DNA from 4 places in the Saccharobesus litoralis genome. Region 4 is predicted to be linked to each of the others. Evidence: predicted binding sites of a transcription regulator. Region 4 holds the regulator's gene; each other region holds the start of a gene.
What was found. The regulator sigma-54, encoded in region 4, starts transcription at its own class of promoters, with help from an activator protein. The targets are predictions, from matches to a motif close to GTTGGCACGNNNNTNGNNT.
Positions count from the first base shown of each region.

Region 1: C2869_RS13415 (flagellar hook-length control protein FliK) is a predicted target of sigma-54. The motif match lies at 1,548-1,566, and genes of this name have one in related genera.
Region 2: flgA (flagellar basal body P-ring formation chaperone FlgA) is a predicted target of sigma-54. The motif match lies at 1,478-1,496, and genes of this name have one in related genera.
Region 3: fliE (flagellar hook-basal body complex protein FliE) is a predicted target of sigma-54. The motif match lies at 1,839-1,857, and genes of this name have one in related genera.

Region 1 is NZ_CP026604.1:3,737,955-3,741,134, reverse strand. It holds gene C2869_RS13415 (flagellar hook-length control protein FliK) at 1-1,449, opposite strand, end outside; gene fliJ (flagellar export protein FliJ) at 1,595-2,038, opposite strand; gene fliI (flagellar protein export ATPase FliI) at 2,049-3,180, opposite strand, start outside.
Region 2 is NZ_CP026604.1:4,486,417-4,489,596, reverse strand. It holds gene flgN (flagellar export chaperone FlgN) at 1-257, opposite strand, end outside; gene flgM (flagellar biosynthesis anti-sigma factor FlgM) at 264-587, opposite strand; gene flgA (flagellar basal body P-ring formation chaperone FlgA) at 663-1,352, opposite strand; gene C2869_RS16700 (chemotaxis protein CheV) at 1,519-2,442, shown strand; gene C2869_RS16695 (CheR family methyltransferase) at 2,461-3,180, shown strand, end outside.
Region 3 is NZ_CP026604.1:3,731,818-3,734,997, forward strand. It holds gene C2869_RS13375 (sensor histidine kinase) at 1-310, shown strand, start outside; gene C2869_RS13380 (sigma-54-dependent transcriptional regulator) at 320-1,672, shown strand; gene fliE (flagellar hook-basal body complex protein FliE) at 1,946-2,296, shown strand; gene fliF (flagellar basal-body MS-ring/collar protein FliF) at 2,323-3,180, shown strand, end outside.
Region 4 is NZ_CP026604.1:5,396,321-5,399,500, reverse strand. It holds gene rapZ (RNase adapter RapZ) at 1-237, opposite strand, end outside; gene ptsN (PTS IIA-like nitrogen regulatory protein PtsN) at 346-795, opposite strand; gene hpf (ribosome hibernation promoting factor) at 804-1,091, opposite strand; gene C2869_RS20625 (RNA polymerase factor sigma-54) at 1,119-2,603, opposite strand; gene lptB (LPS export ABC transporter ATP-binding protein) at 2,650-3,180, opposite strand, start outside.

The DNA of each region.
Region 1 (3,180 bases), 1.7 Mb from region 4:
CAAATCAGCATCTATGTTTAAATCTGCGGCTTGATTACTTTCGTCAATTGCAGTTGTTTTAACTGGTTGTTCGTTGGCACTGTTGGTCTCTTGCTGAGCTGGTTGCTGTAATTTTATAGGCTTAGTTTGCAGATCATTTCCAGTGTTATCAGATTTAGTCGCCTTAGCAAATGGTTTTTCTGCTTGATGACTCACTATCGGCTGTGAAGACTGATCAAGCTTGACCTCAGCATTGGCCTTATTACCCTGGCTTTTGTCGTGATTAACTCGCTCATCATGCTTGACCTGACCATTTACCAATGACTGTTCGACATCACCTTTTTGTACACCTGATACAACTTTACCTGAGGTTTGCTTATTTAACTCATCAGCTTTTTTTGAGGCTTTATCAATTAACGACCCGTCTTGCAGTTTTGTCAGTGAATGTTGTTTTGACTTATCTTTTTGCTCAGCTGTTGACGAACTATCATTTTGCGTAACCAATTTAATTGCTTTAGTACTAACATCATTGCTGTTTATGCTATCTGGGTTAGTACTTTTTTTAACATCAGAACTTTCTGAAGACCTTATTTTATTGGCGGTTTCTATCTCAGTCTTACCCTCAGTCTTACCCTCTGCCTTACCAAACTTACCAGTTAAATTATCATCAGCCTGCTTAAGCTGATTATTAGCACTCGCTGGCTCTGTGGCATTTTTATCTAGTGTATTAATTTCTTTTACTTTATTACTGGCTTTATTACTGACTTCAGGTGATTCAGCCGCTGACGATTGTGCTTCACCTTTTTCAGTCGTTTTTAAGTTTGTAGTATCCGCCGGCGAATTCACTGATTTATCAGCTAATACCTGCTTTGCTTGTTGGTCGCCATTGTCATCTTTAGCCACTTTATTTGCGCTAATGTTAGCTTTCTTACTGGATTCAATTAATGACAGCAACGCTGCGGTATCCGAGTTATCATCGGCTAAATTTAGCTCGCTTTTATTAATCGTTTTATCTTGTTTGGCATCAATCGAGTTAACGTCCTCGTTTATTGGCTTTTTAGGCAAGTCATTGTTTGCTGGTGGTTGACCTTTATTCTCCATCCCAGATGATGCAGCTTGCTCTTGTTTGCTATCTGCTACAGGCTTTCCATCGTCATGCGGACTTTTTACTGTTTGATCTTCTTTTGAGCGCGGATTGATGTGCTCTGCAGCAGGTGGTTGCTGATTCGACGCTTGCCGATTTGATGGTTGCCGAGTTTCGTTTGCCAATGCAGCTTCGGCTGCTCGCTGTTGATCTGCCCTATTTTTTCTAACCTCGGCGAACTGCGCTTCAATTTTTTGCGAGTCGTTTAGCACGTCAGCAAAATCTCGACCATAACCAGATTGTTTTTCGTTATTAGCTAACAGCACATCTGTATTAGTTGGTGTAGATTGATTTATCTCTAATTGTGGTGCGGCAACGAATTGCATATATGTTCCTCAATAATTGCGACTTAAGCGGCAAATAATGTCGAGATTTGATAAAAATGGCCGATAACAGCGATTTAATCTTTAACTATTTAAATGGTTAGCAAGCTTTGTTCCAAAACACTCTCGCTACCCTAAAGTCATGTTTTTAAGTCAGCTGTTTACGCACAAACTGCTGCATAGCAAATTCATCAAACATTTTTTGTTCAGCTCGCTGCTCTGCTAGCTGCATAGCCTGCTTCTGTTTATCAATCAAAGCTTCAATCGCTTTGCGCTTCCGTTGTTGGTTAAGCCACAATGCTCGTCGCTGATCGACCACTTTACGCGCTGTGGTGACTTTATTCGCTTGTAATGAGCACGCTTGATCTAACTTTCCAATAAACGCCTGAAAACGATTCATTTGTTGAATATCAACCCCTGCTCGACCGCGGTCCATCACATCTTGCATATATTGCGCTTTATGCTCGTTTAAGGCTTGCTGGCGCATTTCGTGCTCTTGCAGATCTTGCTGGGCTTTAGCAAAATCAGACGCCATTTTATCTTCTTTGCGTTGTTCCATTTCAACAACTAAGTACAACTGTTTATTAACCACAACTCATTCCTTAATTGGCTCTAAATTGCTGAGTTAAATCATCCAGCGCCGACAAGCATTCATCGTATGGAATAATCTGTTGCATTTTTTGCTGTAAAAACTCATCGATTTTTGGCTTAAGTTGAATAGCGGTATCAACAATAGGATCGCTGCCTTTGTTATATGCGCCTATGGTAATTAAATCTTGGTTTTTTTGATAAGACGAATAGAGGGTTTTAATCACTCTGGCTTGATCTTGATGCAGTTCACTCGTCACCGCAGGCATGACACGAGAAATAGATTTAGCCACATCAATTGCTGGGTAATGTCCAGCATCGGCCAATTCACGAGATAAAACAATATGACCATCTAATATTGCCCGAGACGCATCTGCAATAGGATCTTGCAAATCATCGCCTTCTGACAACACGGTGTAAAAAGCGGTTATCGAACCTTGACCTTCACCGCCATTGCCAGCGCGCTCGACCAAAGCAGGTAACTTTGCAAAAACAGATGGCGGATAACCTTTGGTTGCCGGCGGCTCACCAATGGCTAAGGCAATTTCACGTTGTGCTTGTGCATATCGCGTAATTGAATCCATTAGCAGTAATACATCCATTCCCTGATCGCGGAAATACTCAGCCACTGACACTGCTGTTTCGCAGCCTTTTAAGCGCATCAACGGCGAGTTATCAGCAGGTGCAGCGACTACCACAGAGCGAGCTCGCCCTTCTTCGCCAAGTATCTCTTCGATAAACTCTTTTACTTCTCGTCCCCGCTCGCCAATTAATCCAACAACAATAACATCAGCGGCCGTGCCGCGGGTCATCATGCCCAGTAGCACTGACTTACCGACACCTGAGCCGGCAAAAAGTCCCATTCGCTGACCTTTCCCCACAGTAAGCATGCCATTGATAGCCTGTATACCAACATCAAGCGGCTCTGATATTTGTCGACGCGAAAGTGGGTTAATCGCTTTATTCACTGCAGCTGTACGTTGTTGACTAGCAATTGAACCTTTACCATCCAGTGGTCTCCCAGCACCATCGATAACTCGGCCAAGTAAATGCATTCCAACGGGTATGCCTTGCTCGCTAGATAAAGGGGTTACGCGCGCACCGGGCAAAATGCCACGAATTTCTTCGCTCGGCATTAGGTAAATT
Region 2 (3,180 bases), 910 kb from region 4:
TCGTTTAATTTAACGGCACATTGTTCAACAAGCTGGCTAAATTTGGCTTCTGATTTCAATGCGCTTAAATTGGGTAGTTGAGATAGCTGAGCGTCAAGTTCGGTAATGGTAGTAAGTGTCTTGACCTTACTCTCAGCTATATCAATAATTTTTGCAGGGTCGCGGTGCGTGAAAGCGTCTAATTCTTGCGATAATAAACCTGACAACTCTTCGAGCTGTTGCATTTGTTGATTTACGATTTCAAATGCGTTTGTCATAAAGTCTTACAGCCCGAAAATATTGCCTTCTTTGGTGATCATATTAGCGGCTAAACGCTCAGCATCAACTTTGTATGAACCATCTGCAATAGCCTTCTTAATTTTATCAACTTTCTCTTGATCAAAACCAGAAGACGCATTTGCTTTTTTAGTTGCATTGTTCAATTGTTGCGCATTATTCGTTAGCGACACTGAATCCTGACGCGCGGTATTAGCTTGTGCCTGAGCACTTTGCTGCGCACCTTGATTATTTTGTTGCTGAACTTGCTGTTGTTCAGCTTGCCTAGCTGTGACTTGGTTGTTCGCCAAGTTATTGATATTTATAGCCATTGTATTTTCCCACTACCAATAATATTTTTACTACACCTATATTATCGGTTTGTTCGCTCATTTCTTTAGGATAAATTACAAATTAATTTGTACTTTTCCTATGTCACTGACTCGCGCATTAATAATGCGGTTTGATGAGCTATTTCTGACCCTAATTACATCACCAAAACTGCCGTCTGACAAGGCATATCCGCTTGCTTTAACAGTTAAACCTTTTGTATTGGCTTGTATTGTAACGAGTTCGTTCTTACAAACAAAGCATAGATTATTATTCATTATAGCTTGTCCTGGCAAAATTTGCTGCTTTGCTTTGGCGCCAATGACTTGCTCTAAGTCGGAAAGGCTATTTTTCCGTGCGTATGATTTATCAAGCATGGCTAATTTCATACTACTCGAATCTAAAATATCGCCTTTGCCAATAGTTTGACTCGCAACCAGTATAGGTACCAGCACTTTCATTTGCACGGGAACGTAAAGTGACCAACCAGCACTGTCTAAACAACGTACACGCACGGTTAAATTACGCGAATATCCAGAAACATTAGGTGCTGTCATGGAAAGTTCAGACTCGCAGGGTTTAATTTTTATTCGAGGATCTATACTTGTAGCCACGCCGGTAACGTTTTCTCCCTGTTGTTTGGGGTAAACACTTTCGGCGTGTTGACTTGCGAGAGTCTGAATTTGGTCTTTACTGTATAAAACAGCATTGGCGGGTTTTATACAGTAAAAACAAAATAAAAATATTGTCAGTGAAAAACGTATCATTAGTGCTACTCTTTTATAAATAAGTTTTTTTTACAAAATCCCTAGGTGTTTTTGCAAAAAAACGTTATAAATTAACGTACTAACTGCGTCAAAATTCTTGCGCTATCAGGCTTCATAATGTTTTAAAGCAAAATGTGAGCCGATTTTTACCGAATTGGAGAATGCAATGGCGGGATTACTCGATACAGTAAACCAACGAACTCAACTAGTCGGCCAGAATAGACTCGAGCTGCTTTTATTTAAATTAAACGGCAGACAACGGTATGGAATTAATGTGTTTAAAGTTCGTGAGGTTTTACAATGCCCGCAACTTACGTCGCTACCAAAACGTAACCCTTATGTGAGAGGGGTTGCACATATTCGCGGTCAAACTATCTCTGTTATCGATTTAAGCGCAGCCACTGGTGGGCGTGAAATTCCTGATATTCAGAATTGTTTTATTATCATTGCTGAATATAACCGCTCGGTTCAAGGTTTCTTGGTTCATTCAGTTGAACGCATTATTAACATCAACTGGGAATCGATTATGCCACCACCAAAAGGCACGGGGCGATTCAGTTATTTAACGGCGGTTACAGAAGTTGATAAAGAGCTGGTTGAGATTTTGGATGTGGAAAAAATCCTGAATGAAATCATGCCGATGTCAACGGAAGTCAGTCAGGAGATTATTGATAAACCAATCGCTAAAGATGTCAGTGAAAAATGCATCTTTATTGCGGATGATTCGTCGGTTGCCCGTAATCAGGTTAAACGAGCGTTGCAAGGCTTTAATATTCCAATTAAGTTAGCGGTTAATGGCAAAGATGCATTGGAACAATTGGCTGAATTGGCACAAGAAACCGGTGACGTGTGTGATAAAGTCGCTTTATTGATCTCGGATATTGAAATGCCAGAAATGGACGGCTATACCTTAACTGCAGAAATTAAAAATAATCCTAAATTGAGCCGCTTGCGGGTTATCTTGCATACTTCATTGAGTGGTGTATTTAACCATGCGATGGTTGATAAGGTTGGAGCCGATGATTTTATTGCTAAGTTTAATCCAGATGAATTGGCCGGAGCGGTACAAAAATGGCTAAATGTAGATTAATGGGTTGAGGCGAGTTGCGTGGCTAAAACCATTCAAGATACAGAGTACAAACAATTTTGTTCATTTTTGGAACATCAGTGCGGGATCGTGCTGGGTGATAATAAACAATACTTAGTTAAAAGCCGACTTAGCCCGCTTATGGCGAAGTTTGGCTTTGATTCTTTGTCTGAATTATTAAAAAAAACTTCAAGTGTAACCGAGCGTAATTTACGTGCGGCAGTGGTTGATGCAATGACCACTAATGAGACATTATGGTTTAGAGATTCCTACCCATTCCAATTACTTGAAAGAGATATTTTACCTAGCTTTGGTAATAAGCATGTCAAAATTTGGTCGGCTGCGTCTTCTAGTGGCCAAGAACCTTATTCGATTGCAATGACCGCGTTGGAATATCGTCGAAAATTTCCTGGGCAAGGTAATATTTCTATATTGGGCACTGATATTTCGCCATCTATGCTGGATATATGCAAAGCCGGTGAATACGACAGTTTAGCCTTGGCTCGTGGTTTATCGCCTGAGCGCAAGCGTCAGTTTTTTGAACCGACGGAAGGTGGCTGTATGAGATTAAAGCCCGAGGTTAAACGCCTTACGTCATTTCGGCAGGTAAATTTGTTAGACAGTTATACGTTATTGGGTAAATTTGACATTATATTTTGTCGTAACGTATTAATTTATTTTTCAGCCGATTTAAAAAGTAAAATTTTGGCGCAATTTGCACGGGCGCTTAATCCTAATGGT
Region 3 (3,180 bases), 1.7 Mb from region 4:
AAATCAAAATTTAGTGATTAAGCTCAGTGCTGAGCGCCATGCCAATGATCCTGATAAAGTGTGTATCAAGCTGAGTGACAATGGCCCTGGTATGAATAAAGAACAACAGCGTCAAGCTTTTGAACCTTTCTATACCACACGCCCACAAGGCACGGGGTTAGGTTTAGCCGTCGTGCGCTCAGTGATAGAACAACATAAAGGTCAGGTTGAATTGCAATCTGAGTTAGGGCAAGGGGTTTGTTTTTCACTTAACTTACCGATTGCTCATGAAGTGATACCGGCATTAGCCCAAGTATCTGGTCAAAATTAGGAGACAATAATGGAAAATCAAAATGCAAAAGTACTGGTTGTTGAAGACGACCAAGCACTAAGAGAAGCTGTTGTTGACACACTCGCATTGGCTGGGTACGAAGCGGTTGAAGCTGACAGTGGTGAGCAAGCGTTAGTTAGGCTTAAAGAACACAGCATTAATATTGTGGTTAGTGACGTGCAAATGCCGGGGATAAATGGTTTATCTCTTCTGCGCTCCATTAAAGCAAATAACCCGAATTTACCCGTACTGTTAATGACAGCATTTGCCAATATTAATGATGCGGTTCAAGCTATGCGTGATGGCGCTACTGATTATTTAAGCAAACCCTTTTCGCCTGAAGTTTTGCTTAATTTAGTTAGCCGTTATATTCCTCAACAAAATGAGCCGAGTTTTGAGCCCGTTGTGGCACAAGAGTCTAGTAAAAATCTATTGCGACTGGCGGCGAAAGTAGCTCGTTCAGAAGCCAATGTGATGATCAATGGGCCAAGCGGATCAGGTAAAGAGGTGTTAGCCCGTTACGTACACGAACAGTCATCACGCAAGCAAGAAAATTTTGTGGCGATTAATTGTGCGGCCATTCCAGAGAATATGCTGGAATCAACATTATTTGGTTATGAAAAAGGCGCGTTTACCGGTGCGTTACAAGCTTGCCCTGGAAAATTTGAGCAAGCGCAAGGTGGAACCATTTTATTAGATGAAATCACCGAAATGGATTTGGGCTTACAGGCTAAATTATTGCGAGTGTTACAAGAGCGCGAAGTGGAGCGATTAGGCTCAAATAAAACCATTAATTTAGATGTTCGAGTGATAGCGACTAGTAATCGTGATTTGAAACAAGCTGTTAACGATGGCACCTTTCGTGAAGATTTATATTACCGCTTAAATGTATTTCCTTTAACTTGGTCAGCATTGAAAGACAGAAAGCTGGATATTTTGCCGTTAGCAGAAACTTTGATTGAGCGTCATTGTGCGCGCAGCGGTCAAGTTGTTCCACTGTTAACACCAGAAGCTCGCAATAAACTTATGCAACATTCTTGGCCGGGCAATGTTCGAGAACTTGATAACGTTATTCAACGTGCATTGATTTTAGCCACGGGAACGCAAATTAGCGAAATGGATATTTTGTTAGAAGCGGATACCGCAATGACAGAGCCTGTTGTGATTGAAACACCCGAAGAAGAAAAACCAGAGCGTCTCGGTGATGAAATTCAAAAACAAGAGCAACAAATTATTTTAGATACCTTAGTGGCATTTCACGGCAAACGAAATTTAGTCGCAGACAAGCTAGGCATAAGTCCACGCACATTAAGATATAAAATTGCCAAAATGCGTGATCAAGGTATTACTATCCCAGTTTAATGCGTTTTTCAGCGCCCGAATTTTCAGTGTCGAAAAACCGACACTGACATCCCTTACTACTACCCAGCAAAGGGGACCTAAAAATTTAACTATTCTAATTACCCTAAGTGATTGATATTTAAATTATTTTGTTCCCCTTTTATCCTTTCCTGAAAAAGTCATTCATTTTGGCACACCTCGTGCATTTACCCTTGTAAGAGCTTAACCATGTCAATTATTCGGCTAATTGAAATTAAGCTGAATTCAAGACAAGTTAAATACGAGGGGATTAAGATGAAAATTGGATCTTACGACTTAGCAGCGAATAATTTGTATGCAGATATGCAATCGATGTCAAATCAAGCGCAAAATCGCATCATGTCAGACAGTAAAGTCGATCGAAATGTTATTAACCCAACGTCAAGTAATTTTGCTGATATGCTGGAAAAAGCCATAGATAATGTCAACGAATTAGGGCAAACCTCGAAGGAAAAAGTGACAGCATTTGAAATGGGAGATCGCAATGTTACCCTCGCAGATGCTATGATCGCCAAAGAAAAATCAGGCGTCGCATTTGAAGCGACTGTTCAAGTACGTAATAAAGTGCTTGAAGCTTACCAAAAAATTATGCAAATGCCGGTATAGTCAATAAATAGACTGGGGATAGTAGAGTGGCAGAACAAGCAGAAACAACAGATATCGCATTAGCAGATGGCGGCGCCTTAGCTTCAACGGCTGGCTCAGATTCAGCATTAGGTGAAGAACAAAAATCGGGCTTTATGGGCGCGCTAAAAGATGTTGATATCTTACGTCAAGTCACGCTTATCTTAGCTCTGACAATATGTTTAGCTATTGCCTTGTTTATTATTTTGTGGGCAAACGAGCCCGAGCTTAGACCGTTAGGCAAATACGAAACGCAAGAATTGATCGAGACATTAGACTTTCTTGATCAAAACCAAATTGAATATGTACTCGAAGGCAACATAGTTAAGGTTGCAGAAGATGAGTATCAAAACATCAAACTCTCGCTGGCTAGAGCCGGAATGGAAGGCTCAACCACAGAAGGTGAAGATATCTTACTAAAAGATATGGGTTTTGGGGTGAGTCAGCGTGTTGAGCGTGAGCGTCTTAAATACGCTCGCGAGCAGAGTATTAAACAAACCATTGAAGAATTACAAAGCATTAAACGCGCCCGTGTTTTACTTGCTATTCCTAAAGAAAACGTATTTGCCCGTCATGAGAAAAAACCCAGTGCGACCGTTGTTTTAAGTGTTGCTAAAAACCGTCAACTATCAGCTGAAGAGGTGGACTCTGTGGTTGATATTGTCGCCTCAGCGGTTCAGGGGTTAGAACCGGCTCGAGTGACAGTGACCGATCACAATGGCCGCTTACTCAACTCAGGTTCACAAGACGCTTTATCATCACGATCTCGTCAAGAATATGAAATAGAACAAAAGCGTGAAGCGGAATACATGGAGAAAATCGACTCAATTATGATCCCAATTGTCGGGGTAGGTAATTATACCGCA
Region 4 (3,180 bases):
TTTATTACGTAATGTCTCTAAATAGGTGGAAACTTGATTCTCAGAAGGAGACGTTAGATTACGAATATCTAATGTCACCGCAACTTTATCGGCTTTGCCTTGCATTGTATTGATGAGCGACAGCAAAAGCTCTAGCGGCATATTGTCGACACAATAGTAACCTGAATCTTCAAGGTTATGTAACGCAGCGGTTTTACCTGATCCTGAGCGACCAGTGAAAATGACTAGCTGTAACATCGTTTTTCCTTAAAACTAACAACCTATTGAAATAAGCAAGTAGAATATACCACTATTTTCAGCTATTTATAGTCATGAACTTAACTTGCCATAAACTTAACAACAAACTTAATTAGTGATTGCTTGGTATAACTCTTGATTGGTTATAGCGTTTTTCACACTTTTAAGTACAGTTTTATCAGATAGTTTTTCGGCTATTAGTGCTAGTGACTTTAAGTGGTCTTGGCATTCAGACTCAGGGGCAAGTAATGCGAAGAAAACTTTGACTGGGGCATTGTCTATCGCGTCATAGTCAATGGCTTCGTCTGAGGTTAACAACAAAGCTAAACTTTTATTACAATTAAGACGACCATGAGGTAAGGCAATACCTTGACCTATACCTGTGCTGCCGAGTTTTTCACGTGCTAGCAAGGCATCAAGTATGTCTTGTTCTTGTATTTCAGTTTGCCCTAGCTGTTTAGCCGCATATTGGCTAATAACTTGAAGGATTCTTTTTTTGCTTTTAGCCGGAACTGCGCAAAATACGCAGTCCGGAGTGATTAGTTGTTCAATTTCCATTGAGCAGATTAATGACTCTTTAATTTTTCTTTATGTTTGATTACTTGCCTGTCGAGCTTGTCAATTAATGAATCAAGCGCTGCATACATATCCTGGTGATCGGACGTGGCAAATATCTCTCCGCCGTTAATATGCAAAGTCGCTTCCGCTTTTTGCACTAACTTTTCCACGCTTAGGATAACATATACATTGTTTATATGATCAAAATGTCGCTCTAGTTTTGCAAACTTTGTGTCGACATACGTTTTTAAAGCCTCGGTCACTTCTACATGGCGGCCAGTTAAGTTGATTTGCATAGGCTTTTCCTTCTATGGTTGCGAGCCCTAAAGTAGGCTCTTACGTTGGTTTGATGGTGGAATCGACAAAGCTTCTCGGTACTTAGCTATGGTACGGCGAGCGACTTGAATACCTTGTTCAGCTAACAGGTCGGTGATTTTACTGTCACTTAGCGGTTTAGCTGGGTTTTCAGCGGCTACTAATTTTTTAATCAATGCGCGAATAGCGGTAGATGAACATTCGCCGCCATTCTCAGTGCTGACATGGCTGGAAAAGAAATATTTTAGTTCAAAAATACCGCGCGGCGTGTGCATGTATTTTTGTGTAGTCACACGTGAAATTGTCGACTCATGCATTTCAACTGCTTCGGCAATATCGTTTAACACCATAGGCTTCATGGCTTCATCACCATACTCAAAAAAGCCTTGTTGGTGTTCAACAATGCAGTTTGCGACCTTGAGTAAAGTATCGTTACGGCTTTCCAAACTTTTAATAAACCACTTTGCATCTTGCATATGAGAACGAATAAATTGAGTGTCCGCTGAATTTTTCGCAGTGCGACTTAATGCAGCATATTCTTGGTTTACTTTAAGTTTAGGCACACTTTCCGGATTTAGCTCAACAATCCATGAATCTTTTTCTTTGCGCACTGAAACATCCGGGACAATATACTGTGCTTCCTCCGCGATGACTGCATTGCCAGGGCGAGGGTTGAGTGAATGAATGAGTTTCATCACTTCCCGCAGTTGATCTTCTTTCAACCGGCTTTTTCGGCTTAAGGTTCGATAATCTCGATTGGCAAGTAAGTCGATATGATTGGCTATGATTTGTTTAGTTTCTTTAAGCCAAGGCGTCTCTGGGCTAAATTGATTGAGTTGTACCAGTAAGCATTCTTGCGCGGTTCTTGACGCAACACCAATAGGATCAAATAACTGAATGCGTTTCAGTACAGCCTCAACTTCGTCTAGCTCAACTTCGTCATCGCCCATACTCTCTAATATATCTTCAGCGCTAACGGTTAAATAACCGCTGTCGTCTACCGCATCGATAATTGCGGTGGCAATTGCCTGATCGGTTGGTGAGAATGGGGTCAGGTCCATTTGCCAATACAAGTGGTCACGGATCGTTTCAGTGGTTTCGCCTTGGTAAATTGTATCGTCTGCAACAGAATAACTTGAGCTTTTAGCTGCTGGGCTGGCACCCTGGGATAGATGGTCATCCCAAGTGGTATCTGTGACTAATTGGTCTGGAATTTCTGTCCGCTCTAGTTCTTGTTTGGTATCGGCAATAGGCTCTGGCGTGTCGTCATAGCCATTTAGCAGGTTAGATTCTGGCTCCTTGATTGAATCTAAGCTTTCGTTGCTGTCAAAACTATCTTGTTCTTCATGTTCAAGCAGAGGATTAGCATCCATCGCATCTTGAATTTCTTGTTGTAAATCCAAGGTCGACAATTGCAGCAAGCGAATGGCTTGTTGCAACTGAGGTGTCATGGTCAGTTGTTGGCTAAATTTTAATTGTAACGATTGTTTCATTATCTAATCGGTTTATTGGCCACGGTTACAGGCTGGCTTACCATCATTAAAGTGTAAACTGTTCGCCAAGATACACTTCTCTCACTTGTTTATTTGCTAACACACTTTCCGGTTTGCCAGAGGCAATGAGATTACCTTGGCTAACAATATAGGCTGTTTCGCAAACATCTAGCGTTTCTCTTACGTTATGATCGGTAATTAATACGCCAATACCTCTGTCTTTTAAATGGGTAATAATCCTTTTTATATCGAGTACTGAAATAGGATCAACACCAGCAAAAGGTTCATCTAATAGGATAAATTTAGGGTCTGCAGCTAAAGCTCGGGCAATTTCTACGCGACGTCTTTCTCCACCCGATAAACTCATTCCTAAACTATCGACTATGTGTTCAATATGAAACTCTTGTAGTAATTCTGCAAGTTTATTTTCTCTTTGTTGGCTATTTAGTGCTTTGTTTGTTTCTAAAATAGCCATTATGTTCTGACGCACGGTCAATTTTCTAAAAATAGATGAATCTTGCGGTAAATAGCCAACCCCTAATCTTGCCCTTTCATGCATTGGGAAGTGAGTCATATC